Regions from separate parts of the Streptococcus sp. 32226D021BW genome, predicted to be linked through region 2. Evidence: predicted binding sites of a transcription regulator. Region 2 holds the regulator's gene; the other holds the start of a gene.

Region 1 (4,121 bases), on a different contig from region 2:
ATTCAACCTATTATGAAAGATATTTTCTTCCTGCAACAAAAGTCTGAGCCTGCGACTCCGCTAGACGTGCAGGTCGGTCAGGATTTGCAGGATACTTTGTCAGCCAACGCTCACTCCTGCGTGGGCATGGCGGCCAATATGATTGGCGTCAAAAAGCGGATTATCATCGTGAACATGGGTTTCACCAACCTGGTCATGTACAATCCCGTCCTCATCAGCAAGGCCAAGCCTTATCAGACCGAGGAGGGCTGTCTATCGCTCGAAGGTACCCGTCCGACCACTCGCTATCAGGAGATTGAAGTGGAGTTTTTTGATGCTTCATGGAAAAAGACCAGCCTAAAGCTGACAGACTTCCAAGCCCAGATTGTTCAGCATGAACTGGATCATTTGGAAGGGATTATCATCTAAATCTACCGTCAGGTAGATTTTTTTATAGTCATTTGAATTAACTTTGATACATCGTCACTTTCGCCTTGCCATACTTTAGTATAGCCTGCGCCTCAGTTCCTTGTCTGAAAGCTAATTCATTCGACTATAAAAAAGTCAAAAAAGGTCAAACAAAACTATTGACTTTTACTGACCAATGGTGTAAAATAAGATTCGTAAGGTAAAGGGCCTTACGAATTCTTTGAACAAAAGGTCAGCTTAGGTCAAACGAGAACGGTTTGACTTACTCTTGAAACTATTGGTCAGTAAAAGACAAACTTCTGAGGAGGTTGGGATGAAAGAAAGGATTATACCCTATTAGCGTCATTTAGTTTATCTTTTATTACTGCGGCGAATGAGGAAACTTCGTTTCCTTATCTCCAACTTCAAATAATCTCATCATTATTTGAACTCGCTTTGCCGTACCTTACGGATGTTACTTACTATGGTAAGTGCGATTTCCAAGCTTTAATAGTCCGCTGGACTATTGAAGCTACCTGCAGCTTTTGATGCGAACTTTGTTCGCTCTATTTCCCAGCTCCAAAGGTTCCCCAAACCTTTAGAGCTAGTACTAAAAGCAAACTAAAAGACTATATCAATTTTTTTAAAACAAAGGTCAGTAAAAGTAAAAAAATAAAACTTAAACGAGGTAAAAACTATGAACAACAATTTCAATAACTTTAACAATATGGACGATATTTTCAATCAACTCATGGGCAACATGGGAGGTTACAGCACAGAACGTCGCCGTTATTCTATCAATGGGCGTGAAGTGACACCGGAGGAATTTGCCATTTACCGTCAGACTGGTCGCCTGCCGCAGACAGAAGAAGTGGCTCAAACTCAGGCTAAAGGTCAGATAAAGTCAGACGGAATTCTGGCAAAACTGGGCCGCAATTTGACCCAAGATGCGCGTGAAGGCAAGTTGGATCCAGTCATTGGACGAAACAAGGAAATTCAAGAAACATCTGAAATTCTGGCTCGCCGTACCAAGAACAATCCTGTTTTGGTCGGTGATGCGGGTGTTGGTAAAACTGCGGTAGTGGAAGGTTTGGCTCAAGCCATTGTCAATGGTGATGTACCAGCAGCCATTAAGAACAAGGAAATCATCTCCATCGACATTTCAGGCTTGGAAGCTGGGACTCAGTATCGTGGAGCTTTTGAGGAAAATGTGCAAAATCTTGTGGATGAAGTCAAAAAAGCTGGAAATATCATTCTCTTCTTTGATGAAATTCATCAGATTTTGGGAGCTGGTAGCACTGGCGGAGACTCAGGTTCCAAGGGTTTAGCGGATATTCTCAAACCAGCTTTATCCCGTGGAGAGTTAACTGTTATCGGTGCCACTACACAGGACGAATACCGCAATACCATTCACAAGAACGCCGCTCTGGCTCGTCGTTTCAATGAAGTCAAGGTTCATGCTCCGTCCGCAGAAGACACCTACCAGATTTTGAAAGGGATTAAGCCGCTTTATGAAGCCCACCACAATATTGAATTGCCAGATGAGGTCTTGAGAGCTGCGGTTGATTATTCCGTCCAATATATTCCACAACGTAGCTTGCCTGATAAGGCTATTGATCTGGTCGATGTGACCGCTGCTCACTTGGCTGCACAACATCCTGTGACAGATATTCAGACCTTAGAAGCAGAAATGGCTGAGGCAAAACAGTTGCAGTTGGAAGCAGCTGAGAAAGAGGATTATGAAAAAGCCTTGAATGAAAAGGTCCGTATTGATAAGCTACAAAAACAGATTGAAAATCATACGGAGCAACAGAAAGTAGTGGCGACCGTCAATGATGTGGCTCAGTCAGTTGAGCGCATGACAGGAATTCCAGTTTCACAAATGGGAGCTTCTGACATTGAACGACTCAAGGAATTGAAAAATCGTCTGGCAGCCAAGGTTATCGGTCAAGATGATGCGGTGGAGGCTGTATCCCGTGCCATTCGCCGCAATCGTGCAGGCTTTGATGACGGTAACCGTCCAATCGGCTCCTTCCTCTTTGTCGGTCCAACTGGTGTCGGTAAGACCGAGTTGGCTAAGCAACTGGCTCTAGACTTATTTGGTAACAAGGATGCCATTATTCGTTTGGACATGTCTGAATACAGCGATAGGACAGCCGTTTCCAAGCTGATTGGGACCACGGCAGGTTATGTGGGCTACGACGACAATTCCCATACTCTTACCGAGCGTGTCCGCCGCAATCCTTACTCCATTGTCCTCTTGGATGAGATTGAAAAAGCTGATCCACAAGTTATTACCCTTCTCTTGCAAGTGCTAGATGATGGTCATTTGACAGATGGACAGGGCAACCAAGTCAACTTCAAAAATACCCTTGTCATCGCGACTTCAAATGCTGGTTTTGGCTATGGTTCGGAAAATGGTGAAGAGAATCAAGACATCATGGACCGCATCGCACCGTTCTTCCGTCCGGAATTCCTTAATCGTTTCAACGCAGTTATAGAATTTAAACAACTGGACAAGGAAGATCTAAAAGCTATTGTTGACTTGATGTTAGCACAGGTTAATCAAACCCTAGCTAAAAAAGGGATTACCCTTGAAGTGACTGATGCAGCAAAAGAGTTGTTGATGGAAGAAGGCTATGATAAGGCTATGGGAGCTCGCCCACTCCGTCGGGTCATCGAAAGCCAAATTCGTGACAAGGTGACAGATTACTATCTGGAAAATCTAGATGTGACAAACTTGCTGGCTGATGTAGCTGAAAATGAGATTCAAATCAGCGAGCAAACCTTTTCATAAAATTATAAGATAATGTAGAAAGTCTGGGAAGAAATTCTCGGATTTTCTTTTTTATTCTCGCTTACAAGTACCCTAGAAATCCTATATTGACAGCTTTCGAGCAGTTTTACGGAAAAGTTTTTAAAAATCTTGTATAATTCCTTGACAAGTGCAAACGTTTGCGTTAAACTATCATTGTACTTGAAAGAAAGGAAAACGTTTTATGGCGAATCGTACCAGTGGAATTTTAATGCATATTACCTCACTTCCAGGTAAGTTTGGTATCGGTACTTTTGGAAAGCCTGCCTATGATTTTGTTGATTTCTTGGTTGAAACCAAGCAGACCTACTGGCAGCTTCTTCCTCTCACAACGACCAGTTATGGGGATTCTCCCTACCAATCATTTTCAGCCATCGCTGGAAATACCCACCTAATTGATTTTGATTTATTGGCAGAAGAAGATTTATTGGCCAACTTTGATTACCAAGATGTGAACTTTGGGGACAATCCAGAAAAAGTGGACTACGCTTTGATTTACGAAGCACGTCGTCCAATCTTGGAAAGAGCTGTTAAAAATTTCTTGACTGATGACAAGCGTAAAGTAGCCTTTCAAGAGTTTGAAAAAGCTAATTCATCATGGCTAAATGACTATGCAGAGTTCATGGCAATTAAAGAACATTTTGGCAACAAGGCCCTACAAGAATGGGATGACAAGAAAGTGGTTGCTCGAAATGAAGAAGCCTTGGCCAAGTATCGTTTAGAGTTAGCAGATCAAATCGACTACTTCAAAGTTACTCAATACTTCTTCTTTAGCCAGTGGAAGCAGTTGAAGGACTACGCTAACAAGAACCACATCAAGATTATTGGAGATATGCCCATTTACGTATCGGCAGATAGTGTGGAAGTTTGGACCAAGCCACAGCTCTTCAAGCTTGATAGCGAACGCAAGCCACTTTAT
Region 2 (4,121 bases):
GATGAAACCAACTGTTCTTTCTTACACTGAGTTGGATGAGCAATTCGTTAAAGATGAGTTGGCACAAATCAACCACAAAATCGAACAAGACAACGAGAGCCGTGCAATGGTTGATAAACCAGCATTGCCACTCTTGCAATACGGTTCAAAAGCTCAGTTGACTGATGAAGTAATCGCAGCAGCTGAAGAAGCAATCAAAGCAGAATTGGCAGCAGAAGGCAAGCCAGAAAAAATCTGGGACAAAATCATCCCAGGTAAAATGGACCGCTTCTTGCTTGACAACACTCAAGTTGACCAAGCATACACACTTCTTGCTCAAGTTTACATCATGGACGACAGCAAAACAGTTGAAGCTTACTTGAACTCAGTAAACGCTTCAGTTGTAGAATTTGCTCGTTTCGAAGTAGGTGAAGGTATCGAGAAAGCTTCAAACGACTTTGAAGCAGAAGTTGCAGCTACTATGGCAGCAGCTCTTGGTAAATAATTGGTAGTCTTCATTTTATCTTTTATTACTTCGTTAACTCGCCTTGCCGTACTTCAGTACAGCCTACGGCTCGTTGCCTCGTACTAAAAGCAAACTGAAAAACTACTCGACAATTCAAGAACTTCCGAATGGGAGTTCTTTTCATATTGAGAGCTGTACTTCACGAATGTGACTTACTTTACAAGCTGTACGGCTCTTTCGAGGCGAACTTGGTTCGCACTATCTCCAGTCTTCAAAGGATTCCCAAACCTTTGAAGCGACTACTAAAAGCAAATTGAAAGCTTACTCGACAATTCAAGAACTTCCGAAAGGGAGTTCTTTTTTGGTAAAATCGGTCTTAGGGCGGATGTCGGATATGCTAGACTAGGTTATACTATTATCAATCCTAAATATTTTTCATAATCTCCTTAAAAAGCACCGGCCTTGTGGTCGGTGCTTTTGCTATCTGTCTAAAATGTAGGTGTTCCAGCTGGGTTTGTTTGGTTGTCGGAATTGGTCAGCTAAATGCATGGCGATAGGATCGCAGTCATCAGCCTCAAAGCTAATTTGCTCATACTGTTCAAATAGTTGGCAAATAACTGCTTGGATGAAGGAATCAAAGCTTTGTTCATCTTTTCCGCATACGTAGGCAATTTCATTGTTTTCTACGAAGGCACAATTTTCTGAGTCTGTATAAACTAGGTCAGGCAGATCCTTTTCAAAGTCTTCTTGACTGGCAGTCCAAGGGTTGATGTCTTGGTGGACTGTTTGATAGTGGTCAAAGATTTGCTGACAGGCTATTTGATAAGGTGCGGTGCCTTTGCGGACTATACTTATGTTGGATGTGCCTGTTTGACTGAGATAGTCTTGCTTGGTCACTTCGAACTCATAACATTTCCGTTTGAAGACAAAGCCTGCTGCGGTGAGGAAATGGATTCTTTCCTGCTCTGCAGAGGAGAGCATAACTTGAAGAGTTTTTCCGCCTAAGTAAGTTTGTAAGGACTGGAAGAGCTGCTCTGCTATGGTCCAATCGTAATCGACCAAAGCCAGTCGCAGATAGATATTGGTCTGGTGGTAGGGATTTTGGTAGCTGTGAATCTTGCCGAGTGGTCTTCCTTGATAAGAGATGTGGAAGATGTTGGCCTGGTAGGAAATGTCTAGCATTAGCCTTGAATAAAAGCCGCAATCTCTTCTTCCGTCATGCTGGAGTCGCAGCGGACTTGGACTCCAGTAGGTTTAGCGACCAAGAGACCAGGTACGGTAGGAACTTGGTAGTGATCGCGGAGGGCCTGAAGTTCAGGGCTGACTTGGCTAGAGTCGAGGAAGTGAACAGTCACTTGCTTGTCTTGGGCGACCTTGTGGAGTTTTGGTGCGAAGCGGTTGCAGTAAGGACAGGTTGCTCGTCCGATGAAGAGAACAGCCTCCTCTTTGGCAGCTAGAAGGTTCTGTGCCTGCTCCACAGTCACACTTGTAAAGTCTTGAATGTAATCTTGAAAGTTCATGGTATAAGATGTAAAGGGCCTTAAGTGGACACAGAAAAATAGGGAACAGAACGTCGCAAGCGTCTAGTTCTCGTATATCTTTTTGGCTCAGTCCCTAGTCCGTATTCAGTTCAACCAAATACGGAAGCCCTAGTCCTTTCTGTTTTTTTTTCTTTTATTATAGGATAAAGCAGAGCAGATTTCAAAAAGTAGCTACGTTTGTGTGGAAGTGAGGCTTTCGCTTTCAAAATGTAAACAAAAATAGTATAATGGTCAAAGATAGTCAAAGAAAGAGGCGATACTATGGCGATGAAAAATACATCGGATTATATAGAAGAGCATATCAAAGCCATCTTGGACCAAGTTAGTGTAGCTGAGTTGCGTCGAAGTGAATTGGCCAGTCGGTTTGAGGTGGTTCCTAGCCAGATAAATTATGTCATCAAGACACGATTTACAGCCAGTCGTGGCTATATTGTCGAGAGCAAGCGGGGTGGCGGTGGCTACATCCGTATTGGTCGAATTACCTTTTCAGACAAGCATGAACTGGTCCATGATTTATTAAACAATATGGGCGAACAATTGTCTGCGACGGTCTATGCAGATATTCTGCAGTTGCTGTTTGATGAAGGATTGATGACAGAAAGAGAGGGCAATCTTTTTCTGGCAACTGGTTCGGATGAGGTATTGGGTAAGGATGCAGCAAGCATTCGTGCTCGAATGATGCGTCAAATTTTACGACGTTTAGATAGGAAAGAGGATTAATTCATGAAGATTTCAACTGGTTTACAAAGGGTGTTTGAAGATGCCCAGTTGGTCGCCCAACGCTATGCCTGTGACTATTTAGAAACCTGGCATATTCTCCTGTCCTTTGTCATCAATCATGATACGGTTGCAGGAGCTGTTTTAGCAGAGTATCCAGTTTCTATTTCTGATTATGAGCATGCGACCTTTGTTGTGACAGATAAGGTCTATCGTGAAGAATTGGATCATTTGCATATTTTGCCATCTTCTAAACGTTTGGATGAAACAGCTAGTTTGGCCAAGAAAATTGCAGAGGTTGTTAAAGCCAAGGAATTAGGTACGGAACATTTATTTATGGCTTTGCTTTTGGATAAGCGTTCGACTGCTAGTCAGATTTTGGATAAAGTCGGTTTTCATTTTGAGGACTCAGATGATAAGATTCGTTTTTTAGATCTACGTAAAACCTTGGAAACACGTGCAGGCTTTACAAAGGAAGACTTGAAATCTATCCGCAGTATCATGAAGGGTGGGAAAAACAAGCCAACCAATGCGGGACAGATGATGGGGATGCCTCAGCCACAGAGTGGAGGATTGGAAGACTATACCCGTGATTTGACTGCACTAGCCCGAGAAGGCAAGATGGAACCTGTTATTGGCCGGGATGCTGAAATTTCACGGATGATTCAAATCTTGTCCCGAAAGACCAAGAATAATCCTGTCCTAGTAGGTGATGCGGGTGTCGGAAAAACAGCACTCGCTTTGGGTCTGGCCCAACGTGTCGCTTCAGGTGATGTGCCTGTTAGCCTATCTAAGATGCGGGTACTAGAACTTGATTTGATGAATGTGATTGCAGGCACTCGTTTCCGTGGTGACTTCGAAGAGCGGATGAACAATATCATCAATGACATCGAAGAAGATGGTCAGGTGATACTCTTCATCGATGAGCTGCATACCATTATGGGGTCTGGTTCAGGGATTGATTCAACTCTGGATGCGGCCAATATCCTCAAGCCAGCCCTGGCTCGCGGAACTCTTCGGACAGTTGGGGCGACGACTCAAGATGAGTACCAAAAGCATATCGAAAAAGATGCGGCCTTGGCACGTCGTTTTGCCAAAGTGATGATTGAAGAGCCGACTGTGGAAGATAGCATTGCCATTTTGTCTGGTCTAAAAGGGACTTTTGAGAAATACCACAGGGTCCGTATTGGAGATAGGGCTGTTGAGACTGCTGTAACCTACGCTAAGCGGTATTTGACCAGTAAAAACCTGCCAGATTCAGCAATCGATTTGCTAGATGAAGCCAGTGCAACCGTGCAAAATCGTATAAAAGGCCAAGTCTTAGAAACTGGTTTGACAAGTATTGATAAGGCACTGATGGCTAAAAAATATAAAACCGTGAGTAAGCTATTGTTTGAGGCTAAGGAAGCAACCAAAGC

The links. Region 2 encodes CtsR, which represses protease genes until heat stress. Its sites were predicted from a motif close to TTGGTCAAAAAAGGTCAAANA; they were not measured.
Region 1: the regulator CtsR is predicted to act here: its motif matches at 1,039-1,059, upstream of ACEE44_RS09985 (ATP-dependent Clp protease ATP-binding subunit).

Annotation. Positions count from the first base shown of each region.
Region 1 covers NZ_JBPPVC010000022.1:8,945-13,065, reverse strand. Annotated here, with positions in the region: gene ACEE44_RS09990 (peptide deformylase) at 1-408, shown strand, start outside; gene ACEE44_RS09985 (ATP-dependent Clp protease ATP-binding subunit) at 1,085-3,184, shown strand; gene malQ (4-alpha-glucanotransferase) at 3,387-4,121, shown strand, end outside.
Region 2 covers NZ_JBPPVC010000004.1:92,605-96,725, reverse strand. Annotated here, with positions in the region: gene tsf (translation elongation factor Ts) at 1-484, shown strand, start outside; gene ACEE44_RS04010 (GNAT family acetyltransferase) at 926-1,627, opposite strand; gene ACEE44_RS04005 (thioredoxin domain-containing protein) at 1,627-1,965, opposite strand; gene ACEE44_RS04000 (CtsR family transcriptional regulator) at 2,248-2,706, shown strand; gene ACEE44_RS03995 (ATP-dependent Clp protease ATP-binding subunit) at 2,710-4,121, shown strand, end outside.